One region of the Serratia sp. D1N4 genome, then DNA from elsewhere that is predicted to be linked to it. Evidence: predicted binding sites of a transcription regulator. Region 1 holds the regulator's gene; each other region holds the start of a gene.

What was found. Region 1 encodes PurR, which represses purine synthesis genes. Its sites were predicted from a motif close to CANGCAAACGTTTGCNTG; they were not measured.
Positions count from the first base shown of each region.
Region 2: the regulator PurR is predicted to act here: its motif matches at 4,612-4,629, upstream of ACX1CU_RS23700 (nucleobase:cation symporter-2 family protein).
Region 3: the regulator PurR is predicted to act here: its motif matches at 2,607-2,624, upstream of glyA (serine hydroxymethyltransferase).
Region 4: the regulator PurR is predicted to act here: its motif matches at 4,665-4,682, upstream of tusA (sulfurtransferase TusA).

Region 1 is NZ_CM137274.1:2,804,227-2,811,896, forward strand. It holds gene rnt (ribonuclease T) at 1-619, shown strand, start outside; gene ACX1CU_RS12285 (Grx4 family monothiol glutaredoxin) at 690-1,034, opposite strand; gene ACX1CU_RS12290 (C40 family peptidase) at 1,442-2,248, shown strand; gene sodB (superoxide dismutase [Fe]) at 2,458-3,036, shown strand; gene cydH (cytochrome bd-I oxidase subunit CydH) at 3,096-3,185, opposite strand; gene purR (HTH-type transcriptional repressor PurR) at 3,508-4,533, shown strand; gene punR (DNA-binding transcriptional activator PunR) at 4,514-5,440, opposite strand; gene punC (purine nucleoside transporter PunC) at 5,555-6,772, shown strand; gene cfa (cyclopropane fatty acyl phospholipid synthase) at 7,112-7,670, shown strand, end outside.
Region 2 is NZ_CM137274.1:5,261,376-5,269,045, reverse strand. It holds gene dtd (D-aminoacyl-tRNA deacylase) at 1-92, shown strand, start outside; gene fabY (fatty acid biosynthesis protein FabY) at 116-1,054, shown strand; gene ACX1CU_RS23705 (AsmA family protein) at 1,355-3,019, opposite strand; gene ACX1CU_RS23700 (nucleobase:cation symporter-2 family protein) at 3,164-4,558, opposite strand; gene gltS (sodium/glutamate symporter) at 4,796-5,998, shown strand; gene recG (ATP-dependent DNA helicase RecG) at 6,035-7,670, opposite strand, start outside.
Region 3 is NZ_CM137274.1:1,403,070-1,410,739, forward strand. It holds gene ACX1CU_RS06030 (NAD(P)-binding protein) at 1-10, shown strand, start outside; gene ACX1CU_RS06035 (c-type cytochrome) at 7-1,191, shown strand; gene hmpA (NO-inducible flavohemoprotein) at 1,232-2,422, opposite strand; gene glyA (serine hydroxymethyltransferase) at 2,728-3,981, shown strand; gene ACX1CU_RS06050 (3-phenylpropionate MFS transporter) at 4,142-5,287, shown strand; gene csiE (stationary phase inducible protein CsiE) at 5,284-6,537, opposite strand; gene ACX1CU_RS06060 (DUF1007 family protein) at 6,716-7,351, shown strand; gene ACX1CU_RS06065 (nickel/cobalt transporter) at 7,342-7,670, shown strand, end outside.
Region 4 is NZ_CM137274.1:298,659-306,328, reverse strand. It holds gene ACX1CU_RS01330 (serralysin family metalloprotease) at 1-1,402, opposite strand, end outside; gene ACX1CU_RS01325 (zinc/cadmium/mercury/lead-transporting ATPase) at 1,978-4,293, shown strand; gene tusA (sulfurtransferase TusA) at 4,327-4,578, opposite strand; gene ACX1CU_RS01315 (7-cyano-7-deazaguanine/7-aminomethyl-7-deazaguanine transporter) at 4,799-5,464, shown strand; gene ACX1CU_RS01310 (DcrB family lipoprotein) at 5,600-6,157, shown strand; gene glpC (anaerobic glycerol-3-phosphate dehydrogenase subunit GlpC) at 6,197-7,396, opposite strand; gene glpB (glycerol-3-phosphate dehydrogenase subunit GlpB) at 7,393-7,670, opposite strand, start outside.

The DNA.
Region 1 (7,670 bases):
GAGTGGCCGTTTTCGTGGGTTTTATCCCGTTGTTATTGATGTAGAAACCGCAGGCTTTAATGCCAAGACCGATGCGCTGCTGGAAATTGCCGCTGTCACGCTGAAAATGGATGGCAACGGCTGGTTACAGCAGGATGAAACCCTGCATTTTCACGTTGAACCCTTTGAAGGGGCTAATCTGCAACCCGAAGCGCTAGCCTTCAACGGTATTGACCCGCATAACCCGCTGCGCGGTGCGGTGAGTGAACATGATGCGCTACACGCCATTTTCAAGGCCGTGCGCAAAGGTATTAAAGATCAAGGATGTAACCGAGCGATTATCGTAGCTCACAATGCCAACTTTGATCACAGCTTCCTGATGGCGGCCGCTGAGCGAGCCAGCCTGAAACGCAATCCATTCCATCCGTTTGCTACCTTCGATACCGCCGCGTTAAGCGGGTTAGTACTGGGCCAGACCGTGTTGGCCAAGGCCTGTATCGCCGCCGGTATGCCATTCGACAGCAGCCAGGCACATTCCGCCCTGTACGATACCGAACAAACGGCTCTGCTGTTTTGTGAACTGGTGAATCGTTGGAAACGTCTTGGTGGTTGGCCGCTCAGCAGCAACAACGCTGACTAAGCGTCATAAACAACTCGGGCGGCATCTGTAACAGATGCCGCCCGAGTTTTTTCAGTAAAACCTTTCGCCATTAAGGCTGCTGATCTTCCTGCTGTTTGTATTTCTCAGCCGTCTCTTTGAGTAATGGCTGCAATTCACCGCGCTGATACATTTCCATAATGATATCGCAACCGCCCACCAGTTCACCGTCAACCCACAACTGCGGGAAGGTTGGCCAATTGGCGTATTTTGGCAGTTCGGCGCGGATATCCGGGTTTTGCAGAATATCAACATAAGCGAAACGCTCACCACAGGCGGAAAGCGCCTGGACGGCTTGCGCAGAGAAACCGCAGTTTGGCAATTTCGGTGAACCTTTCATGTACAGCAAAATAGGGTTAGCAGAAATCTGCTGCTGAATTTTTTCAATCGTCGTCATTATTGCTTCCTCAAGCCACATCTTGGCTACAACATCACACCGGCTATTGTAGCGGCAGGAACAGTATCAAGAAAACGCCATCTTTTGCAGGGACATTTCCGGTTGCCGGACGAGCTCTAAAAACCGCACTATTCCGGTTAAAACATACTCACAGAATAACATTTTTAATCCGACTATTTCACTATTATATTTTCGCGGTTGGCACTGGATGAATAATAAGTCACACTCGGTTTATTGATGTTTTTTTATACATCAACTGATTGATTTTACATCATAAAAAATGCCATTAACGTTTTCTCACAATATGGATTACTATTTATGAGTTCTACGCTGTTTTATATGGCAAATTTCGGGAATACTGTAGCCCGTTAGATATCTTTTTCGAGGCCAAGGTTGGTAACATTGACATGCGTTTAATTATTACGCTTTTCATGCTGTTGTTCTCACAGCTGTTCTTCAATCTGGCGCACGCTGCGCCAAAGGCACATGTTTCTGCCGAGCAACGTAAGGGGCACGTTAATGAGGCCCGGCCTGACGATCGCAAGAAAAAGAAAGCGGATAAGGCCAGCAAAAAAGGAAAAGCCGTTGCGACTCAGAAAACAGCGAAAATAAAGTCACAGGCAGGGAAGAAAACCACACAGGTTAAATCAAAGAGTAAATCTACCCGCACTGCCAGCGTCAAAGTCACTCCGCCGAAAAAGGGTTACAAGAAAGGCTATGGTCGCCATCGTGAGCCGAATATGGCTACCGCGAAACTGGCCAAGAATGAAAAACCACTGAAACTCAGCCCTGCGCACAAAAAACGTTATCAGCATGCCAAACAAACGGCCATGGCCAAACTCATGAGCCAGATGGGCAAGCCTTACCAATGGGGCGGTTCTTCACCACACACCGGGTTTGACTGCAGCGGCCTGATTTATTACGCCTATAAAGACGTGGTGAAAATCAAAATGCCACGTACCGCCAATGAAATGTATCACCTGCGTGATGCCGCGCCGATCAAGAAAAGCGAGTTGGAAACCGGCGATCTGGTGTTCTTTCGCATCAATAACCGTGGTACTGCCGATCACGTTGGCGTTTATCTTGGTAACGGCAAGTTTATCCAGTCCCCGCGTACTGGCGAAGAAATCCGCGTCAGCCAGTTAGATAATGACTACTGGCAGAACCACTACATCGGCGCACGCCGTGTCGTCACGCCAAAAACTATCCGTTGATTTATTGCGGCTGAGACATAGCCTCAGCCGCCCTTTCCTGCCGATGCTTTAATCAATCAGCCGCTTAACATGCTTTAAACCTTTTTTTCACCCGGAAAGTTGTTAAGATTATTGTCCATAAAAAACACACAACAATTCTGTTTTCCTCCTTCAACCACCGGGTTGGAGGTTGTCGGAATAATAGTGCTGTATATAAAAAGGAGAAAGCAATGTCGTTTGAATTACCTGCATTACCGTATGAAAAAAACGCTCTCGAACCGCACATTTCTGCAGAAACCCTGGAATACCACTATGGTAAGCACCATAACACCTACGTGGTTAACCTGAACAACCTGGTGAAAGGCAGCGAGTTCGAAGGCAAAACCCTGGAAGAGATTGTCAAAACGTCTACCGGCGGCGTGTTTAACAACGCAGCACAGGTGTGGAACCACACCTTCTACTGGCATTGCCTGTCACCACAGGGTGGCGGCGAGCCAACGGGCGCAGTAGCCGCTGCGATCACCAAATCCTTCGGTTCTTTTGCTGCTTTTAAAGAGCAATTCACCGATGCCGCCGTGAAAAACTTCGGCGCGGGTTGGACCTGGCTGGTGAAAAAGGCGGATGGTACGCTGGCGATCGTTAGCACCTCAAACGCGGCAACCCCGCTGACCGGTGAAGACAAACCGCTGCTGACCGTTGACGTGTGGGAACATGCCTATTACATCGACTACCGCAATGCGCGTCCGAAATACCTGGAGAACTTCTGGGCATTGGTGAACTGGGCGTTCGTGGAAAAGAATCTGGCGTAATCGCTGGAGGTTGATAGCAAGGCGCAGCATGCTGCGCCTTTATTATTTCTTGGTATGAATCAGTTCAATGCGGCGATAAAACCGAAAACAATAATCATTGCTAAAGCACAAGCGGTGGTAATCAATGACATCTTCAAATTGGTATCCATAACGACTCCCTATCAGATTGGCTTCACTAAGCATAAAATCCACACGATTAATGCGTCAAATCATTTTCACACAGTTCGTGACTAAAATCTTGTTATCATTTCCCAAGTTATAATGCCGAATAGATCTTCCACTTTGCGTCAATTTGGGACAAAATCCGCAGTTCACAACTGCGTACCGGCAAAATGCCCCTCCTGTTTAAGCGGCTTACGAACTCAGCACTAAAAACTCAGCTTCCGCTTCTCTGGGGAGAGATCTACGCAGGCAAACGATTAACATCATACTTACATGCCATAACATGTGGGTTCAGGAGTCATTCTTTACATGGCAACGATTAAAGATGTCGCCAAACGCGCTGGCGTTTCCACCACCACCGTTTCGCACGTCATCAATAAGACGCGTTTCGTCGCCGAAGAAACAAAAGAGGCCGTTCGGGCTGCGATCAAAGAACTGCACTACTCCCCGAGCGCGGTCGCACGTAGCCTGAAGGTTAACCATACCAAATCGATCGGTTTGCTGGCGACCTCAAGTGAAGCGCCCTACTTTGCTGAAGTGATCGAGGCGGTAGAGAACAGCTGCTATAGCAAAGGCTATACCCTGATCCTTTGTAACTCGCACAATAACCTCGACAAACAGCGTGCCTACCTGGCGATGCTGGCGCAAAAGCGTGTTGATGGCCTGCTGGTAATGTGCTCGGAATACCCGGATGAGTTACTGGGCATGCTGGAGGATTATCGCAATATCCCCATGGTGGTGATGGATTGGGGTGCTGCACGCGGTGATTTTACCGATACCATTATCGATAACGCCTTTGAAGGCGGCTATCTGGCTGGCCGCTATCTGCTGGAGCGTGGCCACCGTGATATCGGGGCGATCCCTGGGCAGTTATCACGCAACACCGGCGGCGGCCGCCATCGTGGTTTCCTGAAGGCGCTGCAAGAGGCCAATGTTGAGGTGCGAGAAGAGTGGATCGTCCAAGGGGATTTTGAACCCGATTCGGGTTACAAGGCCATGCACCAGATCCTGTCGCAGAAACAGCGCCCTACTGCGGTATTTTGCGGGGGCGATATTATGGCAATGGGGGCGATCTGTGCCGCCGACGAACTGGGGCTGCGCGTCCCGCAGGATATTTCGGTGATCGGTTACGATAACGTGCGTAATGCGCGCTATTTCACCCCGGCGCTAACCACCATCCACCAGCCGAAAGAACGCCTGGGGGAAATGGCTTTCACCATGCTGCTGGATCGCATTATCAGCAAGCGTGAAGAATCCCAGGTGATTGAAGTACATCCAAAACTGATCGAACGCCGTTCCGTGGCCGATGGCCCATTTATCGATTATCGCCGCTAATCTCTTCGCTCAACCACTCCTGGTTGAGCGTTTCACTATCTCCTAGATACTCCAGTAGCCAGGCCATCGCCGGTGACTGTGCGTTCTGCTGCCAGGTCAGGCAGCAGGCACTGGCGGGAAACGGCTCCTGCAATTGCAATGCCACCAGTTCACCGCTTTGCACCAATGGCAGTACGCGATGCGCTGGCACCATGCCAACACACAACCCGCTGCGCAGGCAATCTACAGCGGAAACCCAGTCGGGTACGGTAAGCCGCCGCTGATTATCCAATGACCAAGTCACTCGCTTAGGCAAGTTGCGCGACGTATCCTCCAGCAACAGAGAGGGATATGGCCGCAGCTGATCGTTGCGCAGCAAACCGGTCAGGCTGGCCAGCGGATGTGACGCGCTAACGACACACAACCAGTTCATAAAACCCATATCGCGAAAGGCAAAGCCACCGCCCACCGGCACCGCACGCGTGGCACCGATCGCCATCTCGGCCCGGCCATCCACCAGCGCGTCCCACACGCCGTTGAACACTTCCGGTTGCACCACCAGTTCCACATCGGGGAAGTGGCGATAAAAATCCAGGACCAGTTGGCGGCTGCGCTGCGGCTTAACAATGATGTCCACCGCGATTTTTAGCTGCCCGCGCCAACCATTGGCCACCTGCTGACATTGACGACGCGTATCAAGCATTTTTTTGATAACAGTACGCGCTTCTTTTACAAACAGCACACCGGCAGGCGTCAGTTCAACATCACGATGGCGGCGTTCAAACAGCGGCACTGCCAGCCATTGCTCCAGTTGCCGCACGGTATAGCTTACCGCAGACGGCACACGGTGCAGCTCCTGTGCTGCCGCACTGAAACTGCCGGTGCGCGCTACCGCATCAACGACATCGAGTGAATATTCAGACCACATCTTGTTTTGCCTTCAATTTTTTTAACAGCACCTAGCAAATATTACCGTTTCACAAGCAGAGATCCAGCCGGATACACTGGCCGGCGCTAAAAAACCTGCAATAAGAAAATGTTAATGAGAAATACCATGCAAAATTTTGGATTTATGTTTTATCTCGCTGGCCTGAGTATGCTGGGCTATCTGGCCACCGACATGTATCTGCCCGCCTTTGGTGCCATGCAACAGGATTTGCAAATCTCCGCCGGTGCCATCAGCGCCAGCCTGAGTATCTTTCTGGCTGGCTTCGCCTTTGCCCAACTGGTGTGGGGGCCGCTTTCCGATAAGCTGGGCCGCAAACCGGTACTGCTGTTTGGCCTGGCGTTGTTTGCTCTCGGCTGCCTGGGGATGCTGTGGGTGCAAAATGCCGTGCAACTGTGGTCATTGCGTTTCATCCAGGCGATTGGGGTTTGTTCTGCCGCTGTAACCTGGCAGGCCATCGTGGTGGATCGCTATCGCGATGGCAAAGTTAACCGCATTTTCGCCACTATCATGCCATTGGTTGCGCTTTCTCCGGCACTGGCCCCGTTGGTCGGTGCCTGGCTGCTGAACCATATGGGCTGGCGAGCGATCTTTGCGGTGTTGCTGGGTATCGCTGTCTTGTTGTTCGTACCCACTTTGCTGCTGAAAGAGACGGCCAGAATCGTGCCCTCTGCCGATAAAAAGCCCGGCCTCAGCTTCCTGCAAATCCTGAAGTCTCCGGTTTTCAGCGGCAACGTGATGATCTTTGCCGCCTGTTCAGCCAGCTTCTTTGCCTGGCTGACCGGTTCGCCGTTTATTCTCGGCAATATGGGATACAGCCCGAATGATATTGGCCTGAGCTATGTACCACAGACGTTGGCCTTTTTACTCGGCGGCTACGGTTGTCGTACAGCATTGAACCGCATTTCAGGCAAAACCTTGTTACCGTGGCTACTGGTAGCTTATGGAGTCAGCATGGTGGCGTTGTATCTGGTCGCCACGTTAAGCCAACCGACCTTAACTAGCCTATTGATCCCATTCTGCTTTATGGCTTTGGTTAACGGTGCCAGTTATCCGATTCTGGTGACAAATGCGCTGATGCCGTTCCCTGATAACAGCGGTAAAGCCGCAGCCTTGCAGAATACCTTGCAATTAGGGTTGTGTTTTATCGCCAGTATGTTGGTTTCGGCATTCATCACCCAACCGCTGCTAGCAACGGTTACCGTGATGGTCGCTACAGTGGTTTTGGCCGCCTTAGGGTACATGATTCAGCGTGGGAAGGGAGAAGTTGATGGGCAGGTAACCCGCCAAGAACATGCTGACTCCATGTCATAATTGTCTTTATAAATAGTCACTTAATGAAAATTCCAGCCGAGCGCGATTTACTGTTGAGTATGCGCCTCGGCAAGCCTATACTCGAAGCCACCTTTCAAAATAACATCTATATAGAACTTTTATCGCAGTAACTATTGTGTACGCGAATGGCGTCACACTTTATTTAAGGAATCATTTTTCCGCGCCTTTTGCGCAGGGAGTCTCTTAAATTTCCTCTGTTCATAGTCGGATATCAGACACCACGGCGAAATTTTACCGTAGGTAAACATATGCCTCATTAGAAATTGTCTACGCTATTTTCTTGTGGGTCATAAGTCAGAAGAAGGTGATGGAGAAGCTATGAGTTCATCGTGTATAGAAGATCTGAGCATTCAAGATAACCAATGGTACCGTATCGCGCATGAAATGCTCGGCATGGCCGGTATTGAGATCAACGGTTCACGCCCTTTCGATATTCAGATTAAAAATCCCAATTTCTTTAAACGCGTCTTGCAGGAAGGCTCTTTGGGATTGGGCGAAAGCTATATGGATGGTTGGTGGGAGTGTGAACGGCTGGACGTTTTTTTTCAGCGCGTTGTCGCCGCCGGTCTTGAGAAAAAACTCCCCCGCAAACTGAAAGATACTCTGCGCATTGCTGCTGCCCGCCTGGGCAATCTGCAATCCAAGAAACGTGCCTGGATTGTCGGCAAAGAACATTACGATCTGGGTAACGACCTGTTCACCCTGATGCTTGATCCTTATATGCAATATTCCTGCGGCTACTGGAAAGAAGCCACCACGCTGGAAGACGCGCAAGAAGCCAAACTGCGTATGATTTGCGAAAAGCTGCATCTGCAACCCGGTATGCGCTTGCTGGATATCGGCTGTGGCTGGGGTGGGCTTTCGGCCTATGCGGCCA
Region 2 (7,670 bases), 2.5 Mb from region 1:
GCGGTGTGGAAACCCAGACCGGAGAGTTTGCCGCCGACATGAAAGTGTCGCTGGTGAACGATGGGCCGGTGACGTTCTGGCTGCAAGTGTAAGCATGATAAGAGAGAAGGCGTCTATGTATCACCTACGAGTCCCCGTAACAGAACAAGAACTGAAAGCGTATTACCAGTTTCGCTGGGAGATGCTGCGCAAGCCGTTGCATCAGCCAGTGGGTTCGGAAAAGGATGCCTACGACGCCATGGCGCACCATCAGATGGTGGTGGACGAGAATGGCAAGATTGTGGCGATTGGGCGGTTGTATATCAATGCCGACAATGAAGCCGCTATCCGCTTTCTGGCGGTTGACCCTACGGTACAAGACAAAGGCCTGGGTACGCTGGTGGCGATGACCCTGGAGTCGGTCGCGCGTCAGGAAGGGGTAAAGCGGGTGGTGTGTAGCGCGCGTGAAGATGCCGTCGATTTCTTTGCCAAACTTGGGTTTATCAATCAGGGCGAGATCACTGCTCCGCAAACCACCCCCATCCGTCACTACTTGATGATTAAACCGGTAGCAACGCTGGATGATATCCTGCATCGCCCCGATTGGTGCGGGCAGTTGCAACAAGCCTGGTATGAACATATCCCGCTCAGTGAAAAAATGGGCGTGCGCATCAGCCAATATACCGGCCAGCGTTTTGTCACCACTATGCCGGAGGTGGGTAATCAGAACCCGCACCATACGCTGTTTGCCGGTAGCCTGTTTTCGCTGGCGACGCTAACCGCCTGGGGGTTGATCTGGCTGCTGCTGCGCGAGCGCCATCTCGGCGGCACCATTATTCTGGCGGATGCCCACATCCGTTATAGTAAACCGATCACCGGTCGCCCACGAGCGGTGGCGGATCTCAGCTCACTCAGTGGCGATCTTGCCCGTTTGGCCCGTGGCCGCCGGGCGCGCGTGCAGGCGGAAGTCCATTTGTTTGGGGATGAGGATAAAGGGGCAATCTTTGAAGGCACCTATATGGTGCTGCCTGCCGAACCTGATGAACCGTTGGACAAGGGCGGTTCAGAAGCGTAGCCAGCTATACTCGTCATACTTCAAGTTGCATGTGCGTTGGCTACGTTTGCTCACCCCAGTCACATAGTGGTCTATGCTCCTGGGGATTCGCTCACTTGCCGCCTTCCTGCAACTCGAATTATTTAGAGTATAAAGATCAATTGCCGCAATGCTGGTCAGTTAAGCGAAAAACAGCATAAAGATGCAGCAAAGGCTGAAGGTGTGGCCTCCCTCTCCCTGTGGGAGAGGGACGGAGTGAGGGGCTTGTTGTGCAGAGGAGCCTCTCACCTAACAGGTTAGCTTTAACGAACGGTATTGCGCTTATGGCAGCTGTTGCTCCAGCGTTTGCCCTTCTTTGCTGGTCGCCTGTAAGTGGCCCTGTAATGAGGATTTAAACGATTCTTCCCCGTTCAGCATCCCTTTCAACTGCAATTGCAGATTACCATCACCTTCCAACGGCACCTGCTGCCATCCCCACTGCTGTAAGGTGTTTAACGGCACCGAGCGCCCATCAAGAGATAGCGTAAACGGCTTGCCGGGTAACTGGCTGATATTGGCCTTGGCATCCAACAGGCCATCCGGCATAAAGGCGCTCAGTTCGGTAACGTTAATCTGCTGTGTATCGGCATCCAGCGCCAGAGAAGGGCGGCGCACGTCAACTTTGTTGAAGGTGGCATCGCTGCCGTTGAGCTTCAACGAGCCGGACCAGATGCCCCACTGATGATCGTTGGCCAGCAGCAGATTGCTGCCGTAACCATCCAATGCGGTGATCTGGAAAGGGAAATCCGGATTGATGTCGATAATCAGATTACGATTGGTCGTCAGTTTGCCGATATACACTTGCGCCAACCAGCTTGGCAGCGGTTGCAACCATAGCGCCCGCCAATTGTTTGGCAACGTATATTCCAGCGCGGCCATGGCCACTTCATCGAGTTGCAACCGCTTGTCGGCGCGCAGCCAATTACCGGAGGTGCGTAACAGCCCACCCTCCCAACGGGTGGTGAACTGTTGAATGGTAATACCGGCCGGAGAAAGCTGCATATTGATGATCGGATCGACCAGATGGAAACTGCCATGGATGAGATCGCCCGCGTTAAAGCTGAGCGTTCCATCCTGGCTGCTCCAGTCACCCTGTTCGAAGGTGACGTTTTGCAGCGATAAATCGAGATCGTTAATTGCCCACTCTTTCCCTTCCAGGCGTGCATCGATCAAGTCAAAGCGCTTCACCGTAATCGGTGGCAGTGCGGTGACGTGCTCCCAAAGCTGTTCCAACGTCAGCGCGGTTTGCAGGCGTACATTACTCAGGCGCAGGCGCTCTACCAGCCAACTACCGTCTGCGGCCCGGCTGGCCACCCCGGTCAGATCGCCTTGGGCCAAGTCAGCCCCGAAATCGCTCAAGATCAGTTGGTCTTGCTTGATTTCACCTTGCACCAGCACCTGTGAGGCAGGAACACCGTTCAAGACCATCAAACCGGCGCTGAACTGGAACTGGTTGTTTTCACCCAGCACATGGGCAGTGGTCGGCTGCCAAGGAGTGACACCGGCATTCACCTTTTGCGCATTCAACCGCCAGTTTGCCTCGTTGGACTGCAACGCCATATTACTCAGTTGCAGCGTATCGGCCTGTATCGGCAAGGAGATGCCCTGCTGTGATTGTATATTGAGCGTCCCGTCGCGCAGCGTCACGCTGCCGAAGTAACCTGGTTCAGTGATCTGCCGTAGGCTGAAGGCAAAATCCACCTGCTTGGCGGCCAGCACCTGCGGCTGGTTAGCCTGAGCCAAAGTGACCTCTTCCAGCGTGATTTGCCCTGGCTTACTCCATGAATGGGTGATTTTTTCCACCGATAGGCGGTATTCACTGTTATTGCTGATCCAACGGCTCATCCAGCCCGCAGCCCAGCGTGTTTGCCCCAAGACGTATAGCAGCACCACGGCGAGCACCGCCAGCAGTAACAACGTCAGCAACAGTTTTCCGATAAATTTCATCGTCCGAATCCGTAGCGGTCAGAAAAGATACCCTGTTTATGCCGTAATTAGGCCGTCAGCTCAAGTGCAATAGCCTGAAAGACAATAAAAAAACGGCCAATAGCGCTTTGCTACCGGCCGTTTTACCACTTAGGGTCGGATTGGTTATTTTTCCTGCGGGAACAGCAGGTTTAACACAATGGCCGTGATCCCACCGGCGGCGATGCCGGAAGAGAACAGGGTTTTCAGCCAATCCGGTGCAAACTGCAGGATCAGCGGTTGCTGAGAAACGCCCATCCCAACGGCCAACGACAGCGCCATAATCATGATCGCACGGCGGTTCAGGGTCTCGCGGGACACGATACGCACGCCGGAGGCGGCAATGGTGCCGAACATCACGATGGTGGCGCCACCCAGCACCGGTTCTGGGATATGCAGCACGATACCGGCGACCGCAGGGAACAGCCCCAGCACGATCAGCATCAAGGCAACCACGAAACCGACGTAGCGGCTGGCTACGCCAGTCAGTTGGATCACGCCGTTGTTCTGACCGAAGCAGGAGTTCGGGAAAGTGTTGAATACGGCCGACAGCATCGAGTTCAGGCCGTTAGCCAGCACACCGCCTTTGAGCCGCTTCATATATAGCGGGCCGCTGACCGGTTGTTCGGAAACGTCGGAAGTTGCCGTAATGTCACCAATGGTCTCCAACGAGGTCACCATAAAGATCAGCATCAGCGGCAGCAGCAGGTTCCAGTCAAAGCCCAAACCGTAATACAGCGGCGTTGGGATGTTGATCATGGCCGTATTGGTGGCGGGTTGGGTTTCTGGCAGCATGTCCATCGCCCAGGCCAGCAGATAACCCACGGCCATGGCGATCACCAGCGAAGCCACGCGCAGGTAAGGATTGCGCTGGCGGTTAAGCAGAATGATCACCACCAGCACTACGCCAGCCAGCAACAGGTTTTTCGGTGCGCCAAAAGTATGGTCGTTCATGGCTGCGTAGCCACCGCCAATGGACGTCAGACCCACCTGAATCAGCGACAGGCCGATGATCATCACCACAATACCGGATACCAGCGGGGTGATAATGCGGCGCGCCAGATGCAGCACCCTCGAGAGCAGGATTTCAGTACAGGAAGCCACCATCAGTGTGCCGAACAGCGCCGCCATCATGGTTGGCACGTCGGCACCGCCGTTTTTCAACGCCAGCCCGCCCATAATCAGCGGTGAGACAAAGTTAAAGCTGGTACCCTGAATGGATAGCAGACCAGAACCCACCGGGCCCCAGGTTTTGATTTGCAGAATCGAGGCCAAACCTGAAGCAAACAGCGACATGCTGATAATGTGCTGCGTATCCTGCGCGGGCAGGCCAAGTGCCTGGCAGATCAACAGGGCTGGGGTGATCACGGCAACAAACATCGCCAGCAGATGCTGACCGGCGGCAAACAGGGTTTGCGGCAACGGCGGGCGATCTTCCAAGCGATAAATCAGTTCACTGGTGCGTGGAGCGGTTGCTGATGCCTGTTGCGCGGTATCAAGCTCAGCGGATTGGATGGACATGGTGTAGCGTTCCCTGAAGCGGCAAAGAAAGCATTTTAATGATCCGCCTCACAAAAGCAAACGGTTGCGCATTAATATTTTTGCCAAATTTAGCCTTATGAAGGTCACATTTTCGTTCGCTTTTTCTTTTGTTATTAGTCTTTTCCACTAATAATCGACCACTCATCGAGTTAAAAGCCTGACTAAAATTATGGTTTATAATTTATTGTATATCGATTCTGACACGGAGTACCTGAGATGTTCCATCTCGATACCTATGGCACTTTAGTTGCTGCCACGCTGGTTTTGCTCCTTGGGGGCAAATGTGTACGATCCATTCCTTTGTTGAGAAAATATACTATTCCGGCCCCGGTGGCGGGCGGTTTGCTGGTGGCGTTGTTGTTGTTACTGGTGAAAAAAACCGTCGACTGGGAAGTTAGCTTTGATATGTCGCTGAGAGATCCCTTGATGCTGGCTTTTTTTGCCACCATCGGTCTGAATGCTAACCTGGCGCGTTTGCGGGCAGGGGGCAAGGCGCTGTTTGTGTTCGTGTTTGTCGTGCTGGGCCTGCTGGTGGTGCAGAACGCCATTGGTATCGGCATGGCGAAAATACTCGGCTTGAATCCGCTGATGGGGCTGATTGCTGGCTCGATTACGCTTTCTGGCGGCCATGGCACCGGCGCTGCCTGGAGTAAGGTGTTCATCGAACGCTATGGTTTTGAGAATGCGACAGAAGTCGCGATAGCCTGCGCCACCTTTGGTCTGGTGCTGGGTGGGCTGATCGGCGGCCCGGTGGCGCGTTATCTGGTTAAGCACTCTTCAACCCCGGAAGGAAACCCGGAAGACAGCGTGCAGCCAAGCGGTTTTGAAAAGCCGGAAAGTGGCCGCCTAATCACCTCGCTGGTGATGGTCGAAACCATTGCCATGATCGCTATCTGCCTGAGCCTCGGGAAATTTATTTTCGGGTTACTGAATGGTAGCTCCTTCGAACTGCCCACGTTTGTCTGCGTGCTGTTTGTGGGGGTGATCCTCAGCAACACGCTGTCGGCTACCGGTTTTTATACGGTGTTTGAGCGCGCCGTTTCGGTGTTGGGCAACGTCAGCTTGTCTCTGTTTCTGGCGATGGCGCTGATGAGCCTGCGTTTGTGGGAACTGGCCTCTCTGGCATTACCGATGCTGGCGATTCTGGTGGTACAAGCCTTGGTGATGGCGCTGTATGCGATCTTTGTGACCTATCGCGTGATGGGCAAAAACTATGATGCCGCGGTATTGGCCGCTGGGCACTGTGGTTTTGGTATGGGGGCGACGCCGACGGCGATTGCCAACATGCAGGCGATTACCGATCGTTTTGGCCCTTCGCACCTGTCGTTTCTCGTGGTGCCGATGGTGGGGGCGTTCTTTATTGATATCGCCAATGCCATCGTGATTAAGCTGTATCTGATGTTGCCGATGTTTGGCTAAATGATGTCGCCCTTTCCATGGGGGAGGGCGACAGAATCAGGCGTTGGAGTAGCGGGCGGTTTCAGGCAGCCAGCGCTCAATCAGGGCGTGAGCATGTTGCGGGTAGTGCTGGTGGATATAGCGCGCCGTGCGCTGAACCTCTGGGATCATCGCCTGATCGCGCAACAGATCGGCCACTCTGAACTCTGCGCTGCCGGTTTGGCGCGTACCCAACAGCTCGCCCGGCCCACGGATTTCCAGATCGCGCTGGGCAATCACAAAGCCGTCGTTACTGTCGCGCAGCACCTGCAGGCGTTTTTGCGCCGTTTTGCTGAGCGGGGTTTTATACAGCAGCACGCAGTGAGAGGCGACGGCACCACGGCCAACGCGGCCGCGTAGCTGGTGCAACTGCGCCAATCCGAGCCGCTCCGGGTTCTCGATAATCATCAGGCTGGCATTGGGTACGTCAACGCCCACCTCAATCACTGTGGTTGCGACCAAGAGCTGCAACTCGCCCTGTTTGAAGGCCTGCATCACCGCCTGTTTCTCTTGCGCCTTCATGCGACCATGGACCAGAGCCACCTTCAGCTCCGGCAGGGCGATTTTCAATTCTTCCCAGGTGGCTTCCGCTGCTTGAGCCTCTAGCAGGTCGGACTCTTCAATCAGCGTACAAACCCAATACGCTTGGCGGCTTTCTTCTAAACAGGCGCTTTTTACCCGCTGAATAATATCGGCACGGCGCGTATCAGGGATTGCCACGGTGGTTACCGGCGTGCGCCCCGGCGGCAGTTCGTCGATAACCGAAGTGTCGAGATCGGCATAGGCGGTCATCGCCAGCGTGCGTGGAATTGGCGTGGCGGTCATGATCAACTGATGAGCATGGAACCCTTGCTCTTCGCCTTTTTCCCACAGTGCCAGCCGCTGATGCACGCCAAAGCGGTGTTGTTCATCGATAATCACCAGTGCCAGGCCATTGAATTGCACCTGTTCCTGGAAGATGGCGTGCGTTCCTACCACCATCGATACTTGCCCGCTGGCAATCGCGTCCTGCTGTGCGATGCGTGCTTTGCCCTTTTGTTTCCCCGCCAGCCAGCCCACCTCAATTCCCAGCGGTTCAAACCATTGGCGGAAGTTATTGGCGTGTTGTTCGGCCAGTAACTCAGTGGGGGCCATCAGCGCCACCTGCTTACCGTGGGCGATGGCACGCAGGGCGGCCAGTGCTGCAACCAGAGTTTTGCCTGAACCAACATCCCCTTGCACTAGGCGCATCATCGGGAAACCCTTCTGCATATCGGCTTCGATATCTGCTACTACCCGATTTTGCGCACCGGTAGGGGCAAACGGTAACTGAGCGAGGAAACGCTTTTTCAGCTGGTCGTCCGGCGTGAGTGATAGTGCTTTATAGCTTTGCGCGCCTGCACGTACTGCCAGCATGCTGAGGTTATGCGCCAGTAGCTCTTCCAGAATCAGGCGTTTTTGTGCCGGGTGTTTGCCCTGCTCCAGATCGGCCAGTTGGATATCCGGCGGCGGTCGGTGCAGGGTATGTAGCGCCTGTGGCAGGCTGATTAATCCACCGCTCAGTTCCGCAGGCAGTAATTCGGCGATGGCACAGGTATCCAGCAGTTCTAATGCTTGGTCGGTCAGCTTGCGCAGCGTGGCTTGACGCACGCCTTCGGTGGTGGGATAGACCGGT
Region 3 (7,670 bases), 1.4 Mb from region 1:
GGGCGCATGAGCCTGCGTCCACTGTATCTGATGCTGCTGTTGGCCGCAGGTTCGGCGCAGGCCATGTCGGCGGGTGAATATGTTGCCAAAGCGGGTGACTGTAGTGCCTGCCACACCATGCCTGGTGGCGAAACCTTGGCGGGAGGGATGAAGTTCCCAACCCCGTTGGGGGATATCTATGCCACCAACATCACGCCGGATGCGGTGCATGGCATCGGCGCTTATAGCTTTGCAGAGTTCGACCGCGCGATGCGCCAAGGCATTGCCAAAGATGTCCATCGTTTGTATCCGGCGATGCCTTATACCTCTTACGCCAAAATGAGCGCTGAGGATATGCGTGCCCTGTATGACTATCTGATGCATGATGTTGCGGCACAGCCCGTTGCTAATCAGGAAAGCAACATCAGTTGGCCGCTCTCCATGCGTTGGCCGTTGGCGGTATGGAACAGCCTATTCCATGAGGATCAAACCTATCAACCGGATAGCAAGCAAAGCGCCGAGTGGAATCGCGGCGCTTATCTGGTGCAAGGGCTTGGCCATTGCGGCAGTTGCCACACGCCACGCGGTTGGGCGATGCAGGAAAAAGGGTTAGACAGCAAAGCGCCGGAGTTCTTAAGCGGAGCAGAACTGGACGGCTGGTATGCACCGAGCATCCGTGGGCTAAAGCAGGATGAGGTGGTCGATCTACTGAAAACCGGGCGCAGCCAGCATGCGGCGGTGGCCGGGCCGATGAGCGATGTGGTGGTTCACAGTACCCAGTATCTCAGCGATGCCGATCTGAACAGCATTGCGCAATATCTGCATAGTTTGACGGAGGCGAAGCCGAAAACGGCTAAGGTGCCGTTTGCCGCGCTTAGCACCCTGGAAGCTGGCAGGCAGACTTACGCGAACTATTGCTCAACCTGCCATGGTGACGCGGGGCGAGGCAGCGATTACGTGATTCCCGCCTTGGCAGGTAACTTGACGGTGACGGCAGAGAATCCGCTGACTGCGCTGCGAGTGGTACTGGAAGGTGCGCATACCCCAATCACCCAGCAGGGTACCACCGTGATCATGCCGGGCTATGGTTGGGCGCTGACCGATTCGGATGCAGCGGAGTTGATGAGTTACATCCGTGGCAGTTGGGGAAATCAGGCTGCGCCAGTCACGGTTGAGCAGGTGAAGGCGGCCCGTTTATTGAAAGCGCAGTAAAACAACAGGGTGCGGTTTATATCGCACCCTGACATCCTGCTTACAGCACCTTATGTGGGCCAAAGCATTCGTAGTGGATACGCTCGGCTGCCACGCCCATCGCCAGCAACTGCTGGGCAATAAACTGCATAAACGGCACCGGGCCGCAGAAGTAGTAATGCATCTGCGGATTTTCCAAGGTGGGGCGCAACGGACTGAGATCCATCAGGCCACGGCGGTGGTAATCACGCTCTGCCACATCATCTGCACCAGGTTCCCGGTACCAGACATGGCGGCTCAGGTTTGGCATACGCTCGGCGATCTCCGCTACTTCACTGGCGAAGGCATGAACCGCGCCGTTCTCTGCCGCATGCAGCCAATGAATCTCACCCTGATGCTGATTTTTGTGCAGGCTATTGAGCATGCCCAACATCGGCGTCTGGCCAACGCCTGCGGAAATCAGCGCTACCGGCGTGGTAGGCTCAACTTCCAGGAAGAAATCACCGTATGGCGGTGCGATATGAATGATGTCGCCTTCTTTGGCCTGCTGGTGCAGGAAGTTGGAAACCGTGCCCAGAGCTTCACGTTTTACCGCGATGCGGTAATATTCGCCGTTCGGCGCAGCGGTTAGTGAATACTGGCGTATTTCCTGATTTTCTAGGTTGCTGTCGTTGATATATACCGCCAGATACTGGCCCGGTTTGAAATCTGCCACCTTGCCACCGTCTACCGGTGCCAACATGAAGCTGCAAATCACTTCGCTTTCGGGCTGTTTTTTAACGATGCGGAATGCACGCAGATCGCGCCAGCCGCCGTCGCTTTTTTCACTCTCTTGATAGATCTGGCCTTCGCGCTGGATAAAAACGTTCGCCAACACGCCATAGGCTTTGCCCCAGGCGTCCAGCACTTCCTGGCCTGGGCTGAGCATTTCATCCAGCGTCGCCAGCAGATGGTTGCCGACAATCTGATACTGATCCGGCTGAATATTGAAGCTGGCATGTTTCTGCGCAATGCGCTCCACCGCAGGCAGCAACGCCGCCAGATTTTCCAGGTTGCTGGCGTAAGCGCAGATAGCATCAAACAAAGCCTGGCGTTGATCGCCATTCCGCTGATTGCTCATATTGAAAATATCTTTCAATTCAGGATGATGGGCGAACATACGATCGTAGAAATGGGCGGTCAGTTTCGGGCCGGTTGCTACAAGTAGAGGGATAGTGGATTTTACGGTGGCGATGGTTTGGCTATCCAGCATGGAAGCGTTCCTTGGGGTGATTTTAATGATGCATTTAAAATGCATCTTATTGACTTCAATTAAACTTGTAAATACCCGTGTATGTCGGCGATTCACCAAACATGAAAAAACCGCACAATCATTATGAGTAAAAGTCCGTTGCCAATAAAGGGCTATTTAGTGGCTCAAAGCCTTGCTCTGTCTAAAGCCAATCGTTTGCGTAAAAACCTCTGTCAAGACCTATCCTCGGTGGGGGGAAACAGTTTACACTGTTGCCCAGAACCCAAACGGGTAGTTATTTGGTGATTTAAGTCAGGAGATGCCGGATGTTAAAGCGTGAAATGAACATTGCTGATTATGATGCCGAACTGTGGGCAGCCATGGAGCAAGAAGTGGTGCGTCAGGAAGAGCATATTGAACTGATTGCGTCTGAGAACTACACCAGCCCGCGCGTTATGCAGGCTCAGGGTTCTCAACTGACCAACAAATACGCAGAAGGCTATCCGGGCAAGCGCTATTACGGCGGTTGCGAATACGTGGATATCGTTGAGCAATTGGCTATCGATCGTGCCAAAGCGCTGTTCGGCGCAGATTATGCCAACGTTCAGCCGCACTCCGGCTCGCAGGCGAACTTTGCGGTTTACACCGCGCTGCTGCAACCGGGCGACACCATTCTGGGGATGAACCTGGCGCACGGTGGCCACCTGACTCACGGTTCACCGGTTAACCTGTCCGGCAAACTGTATAACGTGGTGCCTTACGGTATCGACGAAAAAGGTCAGATCGACTATGACGATCTGGCAAAGCAGGCGCAGACTCACAAGCCAAAAATGATCATCGGGGGCTTCTCCGCATTCTCCGGCATTGTTGACTGGGCAAAAATGCGTGAAATCGCCGACAGCATCGGTGCTTACCTGTTTGTGGATATGGCGCACGTGGCTGGCCTGATCGCGGCCGATGTCTATCCTAACCCGGTTCCTCACGCGCATGTCGTGACCACCACGACCCATAAAACCCTGGCGGGCCCGCGTGGCGGCCTGATCCTGGCGAAGGGCGGTGATGAGGAGTTTTACAAGAAGCTGAACTCTGCCGTGTTCCCTGGTGGCCAAGGCGGCCCGCTGATGCACGTGATCGCCGGTAAAGCGGTAGCGCTGAAAGAAGCGATGGAGCCTGAGTTCAAGGTGTACCAGCAGAAAGTGGCGAGCAACGCTAAAGCGATGGTAGAAGTATTCCTGGCCCGTGGCTACAAAGTGGTTTCCGGTGGTACCCATAACCACCTGTTCCTGCTGGATCTGGTGGACAAAAACCTGACCGGTAAAGAAGCCGATGCCGCGCTGGGCCGTGCCAATATCACCGTTAACAAGAACAGTGTACCAAACGATCCTAAGAGCCCGTTTGTGACTTCCGGTATCCGTATCGGTACGCCAGCGGTAACCCGCCGCGGCTTCCAGGAAGCTGATGTGCGTGAGCTGGCTGGCTGGATTTGTGACGTGCTGGACAATATCAACGACGAAGCCACCATCGAGCGCACCAAGAAAAAAGTGCTCGATATCTGTGCGCGTCTGCCGGTTTACGCGTAATTACGCTGAGCTGCATACCAAAAAACCCGCTGTGGCGGGTTTTTTTACGCTTATTGCCAGCAAACTGTGAACTGCTTTGCACTATAACCCTTTGAGCGTGAATGAAGATTGCTACAGAGTGTGAGCTCTGTCAAAGTATCGCCCTCACCCCGGAGGGAACATGGTTCTGCAATCAACGCGTTGGCTCGCTCTCAGCTATTTCACCTATTTCTTCTCTTATGGCATTTTTCTTCCGTTCTGGAGTGTCTGGCTAAAAGGTGAGGGTATCCCACCGGAAACTATCGGCATTTTGCTGGGGGCCGGGCTGGTGGCTCGTTTCCTGGGTAGCTTGCTGATTGCACCGCGCGTCAAGGATCCTTCCCATCTCGTTACCGCATTGCGCCTGTTAGCCCTGCTGACGCTGGCATTTGCCATCGGCTTCTGTTTTGGTAACGGCTGGGCTTGGCTGATGCTGGTGATTGCCGGTTTCAACCTGTTCTTCTCACCGCTAGTACCCTTGACCGATGCGCTGGCTGCTACCTGGCAGCGGCAGATTACGATGGATTATGGCCGGGTACGCTTATGGGGATCGCTGGCCTTTGTGATCGGTTCGGCGTTAACCGGCAAGCTGGTTTCCGTCTGGGGCCATAATGCGATTTTGTACAGCTTGCTGCTCAGCCTACTGGCGATGCTGCTGGGGATGCTGCTGAAACCCAGCGTAATGCCGCAGGGAGAAGCGCGTGCCCAGAGTGAAATCACCCGATCCTGGCGTGAACTGCTCAGTGAAGGGCCGGTTTGGCGTTTTCTGCTGTGCGTCACTTTACTGCAAGGGGCACATGCCGCTTACTACGGCTTTGCTTCCATCTATTGGCAAGAGGCGGGATACTCTGCCGCCACCATTGGCTACCTGTGGTCGCTGGGTGTGGTGGCCGAGGTGATTATCTTTGCCAGCAGCAATTTCCTGTTCCGGCGCTGGAACGCGCGTAACCTGCTGCTGCTTTCGGCTGTGTGCGGCCTGCTGCGCTGGGGCTTGATGGCGTCTACCACGGAAATTACGGGTTTGCTGTTGATGCAGGTGCTGCACTGCGGCACTTTCACCGTTTGCCATCTGGCGGCGATGCGCTTTATCGCTGCACGTCGGGGGGCGGAAGTGATCCGTTTACAGGCGGTTTATTCTGGATTGGCGATGGGGGGCGGTATCGCCATTATGACCGTGCTGGCCGGTTTCCTGTTTGAGCACTTGCAGGGCGGGGTATTCTGGGTAATGGCCGCAGCGGTACTGCCTGCGTTATTTATCCGTCCGCCGGCGGTAGCTAGCAGTCGTTAAGTTTTTTCCAGCAGCGCACGGAGCACTTTGCGCTGCTGGCGTGCCAACGGCAGTTCGATATAAATCAGCGATGGATCTTCCGTTGCATAAGGGCTGATCACCAGAGTGACCCCTGGCGGCGCGCCAGAGTGCTGATAATCCGCCAGCGGCAGGTATTTGATATTGAGCGGCAACAGCGTCAGTTCACGGAGCTGATATTCCACTTCTTCTTCCAACTGCGGATTATCCAGCGTCAGCAACAGCAGCTGTTTTTCCTGCAATGCATTATCCTGCATCAGCCAAGCACCAAAGCTGATGGCGACCAGCCCGGCTTCTTCGCGTGAAAACCGAATACCGTATTCCTGTTCAAACGGTGTTAATGCTCCCTGCGTGGTACGCATCAAGCGTTGATATTTACGCACCACCTCTTCCAACAGCAGATTGTCGATGCCGATAGCAAAGCGGCAGCGTTCCACGGCCGGAGCCAGATGGGCGAACAGCTGGCTGATGAGCTCTTCCCTGCTGCTGAAGTTCATACCGGAGAGTTGTTGAAACCGTTCCACCATGCGCTCAATGGCGGCCATCAAGCGCCGATCCTCCGCCGAATCGCTGCTTTTGTAGCTGTGGTTTTTCATCATAACCAGCATCAGCACCAGAAAATCGCTCTCGCAAGTCTCCGCAGGCTGGTTGAACAACCGGCTCAGCGCTTGATGCAGTTCATGAGCGGCGGGTTGCTCCGGCTTGCACTGTAGCCACTCATGTTGGGCTCGATCGAAATCGGGGTGATGCTGGTGTTGGCGATCCCAGGCGCAATAGCAGAGATAATGCTGCAAGAGTTGCCGATCGCGTTGGTCGAAACAGCGGTTAAGCCATTGCTCACACTGGTTGATGCACAACTCCAGCGCCGGTACTTGCTGGTGATTGAGTGAGATGGCCTGCTGAAGTTGCGGGCCAAAATGCTGTTCGACAAATTCCTGGCTGCAACGCAAGGCTCGCCGCAGCCAGTGCAGCAGGCAAAGGCGCTGGTTGAGCGTACTGCCCAGAATCTGGTAGCCATCATCGGGATTACCGCCGATAGCCAGATGGTGGAAACGCTGGATTTCACTGGCAACCTCGGCTATATCTTGCCGGGCAGTGGGGAGGTCGACGCCATTGATTCGGCTGATAGTCTCCAGTTGTACCGCAGGCACCGGCGTATACAGCATCAGTAGCAGATTGCAGCGCCGTTGTTGACCGGAGAGCTCAGGCACAGAAGAAGTGTCTAGGCTCATATCACCTTCTGGAAGGTTATGTTTAAATTCTGCTTAAGCATAGCAAAAGGCATCGTGGCGGCACGGCTGTTGCCTCCGGTTTTCGTTCGGCTTATAACTTTCGTCACAGTTCTTCTGTGCTTCACGGTTGGTTGAAGCGTGGTTTATGTTACTTTATAACAATAATGAGTATGATTTGATGATGAATCTACGTGGCTTGTTGGCCGGCTTGTTGAGTTTTTTCTGCGTGGGGGCGGCTGCTCATCCACACAGTTTTATCGATATGAACACCACCTTTGTGGCGAAAGATCAGAAACTGATCGGTTTGAAAATGGTTTGGGTTATGGATGAAATTACCTCGGCAGATCTGCTGTATGACGCAGAAAACGCCAAAAGCGACTCGGAAATCTGGAAGAAACTGGCGGCAGAAGTGATGGCCAATGTGCTGGGGCTGCACTATTTCACCGATATTTATCGCGACGGCAAACCGGTGAAGTATCTGAATCTGCCAACTGAATATCATCTTTCTCGCCAGGGCCACAAAGCGGTGCTGGAATTTGTGATGCCACTGGCCGAACCGCAGGCGCTTGCCGGTAAGCCGTTTGAGATTTCTACTTACGATCCCACCTATTTTGTCGATATGGCCTACCAGGATAAAAAAGCGCTGCATCTGCCGCCAGAAATAGCGCAGCAATGCAAGTTCAGCCTGGTTACGCCGAAACCGGATTCATCATTGCAGGCTTATGCATTGTCTCTCGATAAGAATGATTCACCCGGCGAGGACATGGCGCTGGGGCAGCAGTTTGCACAGCGGGTGACGTTGCAATGTCAGTAAATCTCAGCCAGCCTGCTACGGGTAAATGCCATTGGCTATTCAGCCTGTGGCCATTGTTGCTGCTGTTTATCGCCTTGGCGGTGGGAGCACAACTGGTGTGGCATTATTGGCCGCAGTTATTAATGCAAAGCGTGCTGTGGCAAAAAGAGTTACATCAGCAAATGGCTGCGCTGTTGCAACAGGTCAAGGCTGCACCGCAACAAGCCGGGCTGGCCTTGATGCTGTTCAGCCTGAGCTACGGTGTGCTGCATGCGCTTGGGCCGGGCCACGGCAAAGTGGTGATCGCCACTTATCTGGCTACCCATCCGGCGCGGCTGAA
Region 4 (7,670 bases), 2.5 Mb from region 1:
TGAAATCTTTGCCCTGCGCGCCCTGATTAAAGAACGACAGGTCAATTTTATCGCTACCACTCTCGAAGTCGTAGATATAGTCGCTAAATTCAGGGGTGGAATCGCTGGCAGCGGTGAATACAAAGGTATCCTTGCCTTCACCACCAAACAGTTGATCGGCACCCGCACCACCATACAAAATATCATCTCCTGCACCGCCGAGCAGTTGATCATGGCCGTTGCCACCAAACAAGATGTCGTTACCCCCATCCCCCCACAAGCGGTCGTTACCATCGCCACCGGCCAGTATGTCGTTGCCCGCACCGCCGAACAGCACGTTACTGGCAGCATTGCCCACGATCACATCGTTGCCTGAGCCCCCAATCGCGTTTTCGATGGTGACACCGGCGGCAATCGCCACGTTGCCTTTAAGCCCACCCACATCAGAAAAAGATTTTTCATTCAGGTTGATGCGCTGGTCAGCGGTATACCCTGAGAAATCAAAGGTATCGTTGCCACCCGCATCCCAGGCGGCGAAGATCACTTTCTGTGCGTCGCTGCTAGTGCTGAGGAAATCACGATCGGTGTTGGAATTAAAACCATACACGGTATCACCACTACGGGTGGTCATATTGGCCCCATACAGATGCTGGATCGCGGAAATATCGTCGATCAGCGGTGCCGCCGCGTAATGGCCGCCGTTATCGCCACCCGTGTTGGTTTCACTCCAGTAACTCATCAGACTAAATTGACGAGTATCTTCGGCATAGCTGGCGTTTTGATAGGTTGGGTTGCCCTCGCCAGCGTTGTAGTCACCCGGATGGCTCAAGCCCAGCGCATGGCCGATTTCATGGGTGAACGTTTGGCGGCCGTAATCTTCGGTGGCCGGGTGTTTCACATTGAACTGGTTGATGTTGTACCAAGTCTGGCCGGAGAGATCCTGTCCCTGATAAACCGAACCCGGCAAAAAGGCATAGGCCTGAGTCCCGTAATCATTATGACCAGGGTAATCCTGGCTGTAGTTACCAAAGGTGATATTAGCCTTATGGCTGGCCGCCACTTCGGTAAAGGTAATATTGGCAACATCAGCCCAGGATTGCAGCGATAGCTTCGCCTGCTGTTGCTGCTCAACGCTGAACTTGCTGAGCCCAGTGTCACCCGCAACGTTGGTGGTGGAGAATTTATAATCTGGGAATGAGAAGGTTAACTTAACCGACTGGTCAAAAACCCCTTTGCCATTCCAGGTTTGATTAGTACGTGTAATGAATAACCCAGCTTGCTCGGTAGAAAATGAATCCTTGCCATTAATCTGAATCCCGTTACCTCGCTCATGATAATGCAGTAAAGCATCGACTGCGTCATAACCGGTGGTCGCCGACAAATTGGATCCAGTGACTTCAACTGCTTTTTTCGTCGATTGCATTGGTTCGATTCCACTCATTATCTGATTGTCTATTAATCAGATAGATAGACATAACCACCCCACCATCCACAGTACATACATTATGAAACGGCGAGAGGGACTGATGCGCCATTGCTGGCAGTGATTCAGGTAGAATTAATGCAGGTAAATCGGTAAATAAGATCACCATCTCAAATGGCAATCGTTTCCAAGTATAGGCAGGGGCCCAGCACGCTGTTAAAAACGATCAACTGTTTATTCGCAACAAATAAGTTAATAACGCTGCTTTTATCAACAAACAACAAAGTTAAGGCAGGATAACGATGGAATATTGGCTACAAACTTCAGCCATGCTGCGGCATGCAGAGACAAGAGAGTTATGCTGGCATTTCACTCAAAAATAATAAATTTTATTGAATATATTTATATTATTAAGTTTTAATATTAATTCATTTGTATTTTATATTTCACAACGAGGCATCGACATATCGCCCGCTGCAGTTAGTAATAATTCTCATATAGGTCTTGACTCTGGAGTCAGCTCCAAGGTGTAGAGTCAATCCTGAGAACACCGTTAATTGCCTGAAGGGGGCGTTATGCATACTCATAAAGAACATAATCATCAGGAACATAGCCATAAAGAGAACGGCTGCGGCTGCAACCATAGCCACGCGCAAACTCAGCACGGTTGCAGCAGTGAAAAAACCACTGGGGCGGAAAATCACGCCCATTCCCACGAACATGCCCATGAGCAAAGTGCCAGCTGTTGCAGCAGCGGTCACGACGATCCGGATGAGGAAAGCGACAGGCTGGCTGCCGTTCCCTCTTCCGGCAGCCAGCGTTTCAGTTGGAAAGTCACCGGCATGGATTGCCCAAGCTGTGCCAAAAAAATTGAAAATGCCGTCACGTCCATTCCCGGTGTCGCAAGCGCGCGCGTGCTGTTTGCCACGGAAAAACTGGTGGTGGATGCCCAGAGCGATATCAGCCTGCGCGTACAAGATGCGGTAAAACAGGCTGGTTTTACCCTGCTGAATACGGCAGTCAAAACCGATGAGCCGAAAACCTCGCGCCTTGGCGAATTCGGCCCACTGCTACTGCTCTCGCTACTGATGGCAAGCAGTTGGATCTTGGATCTCATCAACCCGCAATTCGGCCAGATAGCTTTTATCATTACCACACTGGTCGGCTTGGCACCTATCGGCCGTAAAGCGCTGCGCCTGATCCGCTCAGGCACCCCGTTTGCTATTGAAACCCTGATGAGCGTCGCCGCCATTGGCGCACTGTTCATCGGTGCCACGGCCGAAGCCGCCATGGTGCTGTTGCTATTTATGGTAGGGGAACTGCTGGAATCCTATGCCGCCAACCGCGCCCGCAAAGGCGTGAAAGCCCTGATGGCACTGGTGCCGGAGGATGCCCTGCTGATCCAGGGTAACGCACGCAAAAAGGTGCCGGTCGCCAGCCTGCGCCCCGGCGATGTGATTGAAATCGCGCCGGGTGGCCGTCTGCCTGCCGATGCTGAGTTGCTCAACCCCTTCGCCAGCTTTGATGAAAGCGCATTAACCGGTGAATCCGTGCCGGTTGAACGCCAACAAGGGGAGAAAGTGGCGGCTGGCAGCTTGTCGGTCGATCAGGCGGCGCAGATGAAAGTGACCTCTGAACCGGGCAAAAATGCCATCGACCGTATTTTGCAGTTGATTGAAGAAGCCGAAGAGCGCCGTGCGCCGATCGAACGCTTCCTCGATCGCTTTAGCCGTTACTACACCCCGGCGATTATGCTGCTGGCGGTTGCCGTGATCCTGGTACCACCGCTGCTGTTCGCCGAACCTTGGCAAATGTGGATCTATCGTGGCCTGACCCTGCTGCTGATCGGTTGCCCTTGTGCGCTGGTGATCTCGACTCCGGCGGCGATCACCTCCGGCCTGGCCGCCGCTACCCGCCGTGGTGCGCTGATTAAAGGCGGGGCGGCGCTGGAACAGTTGGGCCGAGTACAAACCATTGCGTTCGATAAAACCGGCACGCTGACCGAAGGCAAGCCGACCGTCACCGACGTGTTGCCAGCCAACGGCGTCAGCGAGCAGCAATTGTTGGCTCTGGCGGCAGCGGTCGAGGCCGGTTCACACCATCCACTGGCGCAGGCCATCATCAATCGCGCCGGGGAAAACGGCGAAGCACTGCCGCTGGCTGAAAGCCGCCGGGCACTGGCGGGGATTGGCGTAGAGGGTGTGGTTAACGGTAAAACCATTCTGATCAGCGCGCCGGGTAAGTTGGCAGAAAGCCAGCTCAGCCGCGAATGGCGCAGCCAGGTTGAAACCCTGGAAACAGCAGGGAAAACCGCCGTAGTGGTGCTGGAAGAGGGAGTTCCCGTTGGCCTGCTGGCACTGCGTGATACCTTGCGCAACGACGCCAAACAGGCCATTGCCGAGTTGGCAGAATTGGGCATTCGCGGCGTCATGCTGACCGGTGATAACCCACGCGCAGCGGCAGCTATTGCCAACGAGTTGGGGATTGATTACCGCGCAGGATTGATGCCGGAAGACAAGGTGCAAGCCATCACGGCGCTGAATCAGCAGCAGCAGACGGCAATGATTGGTGATGGCATCAACGATGCCCCGGCGATGAAAGCGGCCAGTATCGGCATCGCCATGGGCAGCGGTACCGACGTGGCGCTGGAAACGGCCGACGCCGCATTGACGCACAACCGCCTGGTTGGGGTAGCCGAGATGATTCGTATCGCACGCGCCACGCACGCCAACATTCGCCAGAACATTGCCATCGCGCTCGGGTTGAAAGGGATCTTCCTGATCACCACCCTGCTGGGGATGACCGGCTTATGGCTGGCAGTGTTGGCAGATTCCGGTGCTACCGCGCTGGTGACCGCCAACGCGCTGCGTCTGTTGAAGAAACGCCCATAGCAACAATCCGTCAGGCCCCACGCGGGCCTGACGTTACTCCACCAGCCCTTTGCGCAACAGATAGCGATAAGGGGCCGTTTCGGTTTCCTGCGCGACCAGCGTGTGTTCCATAAAGCGGCAAAAACCCGGAATATCGCGGGTGGTGGCCGGATCGTCGGCAATAATCAGCAACGTTTTACCGTTGTCCATATGGCGCACGGTTTTACGCACCATCATTACCGGTTCCGGACAGCGCAAGCCCAGCGCATCAAGCGTCTGGTCTGCCTGGGTAAAAATATCAGTCATGCATTGTTCTCGATCAAAAACGATCGGCGAAGGCTCGCCGGATCTCACTGGCATATAGTTTACGCCAGTGGTTTTTCTGTGCAACATGCGTTAACGTTTGCGTGAAATTTAACCACAACCTAGGTTGCATTGGTTGCGCAAACGCGTATTATGCGCCACGCAGGTAAAATCTCTACCGTTAAATATGGGTTCCCTCACCCCAACTTAAAAAGGCAACATCATGTATTCGTTTACCGCTCAACAACGCGTTACCGCGTTGGTTTGGCTATCGCTATTCCATATTGCCATCATTACCTCCAGTAACTATCTGGTGCAGTTGCCGATCAGCATTTTCGGCTTTCACACCACCTGGGGAGCATTTACTTTCCCATTCATCTTCCTGGCGACCGATCTGACGGTCAGGATCTTCGGTGCCCCGCTGGCGCGCAGAATTATCCTCGCCGTGATGGTCCCCGCGCTGTTCATCTCCTATGTGATCTCTACCGTCACGTTTCAGGGGGAATGGCAGGGCCTGGGCGCGCTGACCAGCTTTAACCTGTTTGTGGCACGCATCGCCGTCGCCAGCTTTATGGCCTACGTGCTGGGCCAGATCCTGGATGTGTACGTCTTCAACCGCCTGCGCCAACGCCGCACTTGGTGGCTCGCCCCGGCAGCGGCGATGTTCCTCGGCAATATCAGCGATACATTGGCGTTCTTCTTCATCGCTTTCTATAGAAGCAGCGACCCCTTTATGGCCGCCAACTGGGTGGAAATTGCGCTGGTAGATTACGGCTTCAAAGTGCTGATCTGCATGCTGTTCTTCCTGCCGATGTACGGCGTGCTGCTAAACATGCTGCTCAAACGCCTGGCATCGCGCCAGCAAGACGGCCAATTACAGCCGAGTTAATCCGCTGATAAGGGGTGGCTCGACTGCCCCTCTGCTGCGCAAACAAGCCTTGTGACAACATCTGCCTTGCATTTCAGCCTGGAATACGGTGCCATACGCTACAACCCCCTACCTGTGAAGGAATAAGGAAGCCCCATGCGTAAAGTAGCAAAATTGATGGGTATCAGCCTGTTAGTGCTTGGCCTCGCGGCCTGTGACGGTGCCAAAGACAACAACGAGCCGGTCAACGGCAGCGCGAGTACCGCAGCTAACCAGACGGTGAGCTTACTGGATGGCAAACTGGCCTTTAACCTGCCAAACGGCATGGCGGATCAGAGCAGCAAGCTGAGCCAGCAGTCCAATAACCGCCACGTCTTCGCCGACAGCACCGGCCAACGGGCGTTGATCATCATCCTGGGCGATAAACCGACAGACAGCCTGGAAACTCTGGCCCAGAACATGGAACAGCAACAGCGCTCACGCGATGCCAACCTGCAGGTGATCACCAACAAAGTTATCGATATCAACGGGGTGTCATTGCGCCAACTGGATAGCATCATTACCAGCAGCGGCCAAAAGGCTTACTCGTCGATCTTGCTCGGTGAATTGGGTAACCAGTTGCTGACCATTCAGGTCACGCTGCCCGCGGATAACCAACAGCAGGCGCAAAGCGAAGCCGAAAGCATTATCAGTTCGTTGAAGTTACAGCCTTAATGTAGCAAGGGCCGGTGTTCGTACCGGCCCCTTTAATTTCTAGCCCAGCGCCTGTGCCAGTACGGTGATCGGGTGTTCACAGCGCTTGCTGGTCGACATCTCGATTTGCCATTTACAGGTTTCGCAGTCGGTAATCACCAGGTCCACGCCGCTCTCTTCAATCTGGCGGAACAATGAAGCACCAATGCCCTGCGAGGTTTCATAGTTCTCTGACTTGAAGCCGTACGTTCCGGCGATCCCGCAACATTGCGACTCCAGCACCACCAACTCCAACCCTGGGATCTGCCGTAACAGCTCCAACGTGTAAGCAGTCCAGCCCATTTTTTCCATATGGCATGGCGTATGGTAAGCCACGCGCAGCGGCGTGTGCTTGAGCGGTAAACTGCGCCCCTGGCTCAGCAGGCGATAAAGATAACGCGTTGCCAGTTCTACCCGTTCGCGCACCGCCGAGGTATCGATCTCCAACAGATGCGGATATTCATCGCGCAGGGTAAAGGTACAGCTCGAAGAGGTGGCAACTACCGGAATACCGCGCTCCAGCACCGCATCGTGCAAGGATTCGGCGTTCACCTTGGCCTGCTTTTTAGCCTGTTCCATAAAGCCATTGGCGATCAGCGGTACGCCGCAGCATTTCTCGCGCTTCAGCAGTTGCACGCCGATATCCATGGCGTTGAAAACCTTGATCAGATCTTTACCGAGCTGCGGATGGTTGTAATTGACAAAGCAACCGTGGAAAAACGCCACCTGTTCGCTATAACACTGTTGCTGTTTCGCCTGTTGGCGATACCAGCGGCGGAAGGTGCCGAAAGAGTATTTTGGCAGTTCACGCCGGTGATCGATCTTCAGCGCTTTATCCAGCAGCATACGCACCGGCTTCAACCCGGTGGTGGCATTAACGATCGGCGCAAACGGCGTTGAAAGCGAGCCCATGATATCGGTATGGCTGAGAATAGCGTCGCGCAGCGTCGGCTTCTTCTGGCTGAAATTGGCGCGGGCGCGCTGGATAATGTCACCGATTTTCACCTCGGATGGGCACGCCACTTCACAGCGTTTGCAGTTGGTGCAGTATTTCAGCGCCTCATCATACAGCGCGGGATCTTTCAGCCGCAGGCGCTCGCCATCCGGCCCGGCCTGCTTCGGCCCCGGATAGAGCGGGTTGACCTTAGCCACCGGGCAATAGGTGGTACACACCGTGCATTTAATGCAGCTCTCAAAACTGTTGTCTTTTAACAGGCTCATGCCGAAACCTCCTGCATAGCAATCTGTTGTGCCACGTGCAACGCCCCAATCAGCGATACCCCAGCTCCACAGCCTTGCTGTAACGGATCGTAACCCCCGACCACGGCACCGATAGCGTACAGGTTAGCCATCGCCTGCCCCTGCTTCAGCGCACGTAAACTGGCATCGGTCTGCACGCCAAATTGCAGATAGGGTTGCGACGCGAACAAATCGCTGCGGCTCCACTCTTCACGCTGGGGCTTGCTGTAAACGTCGAGGCCAAACACTGGTTCAC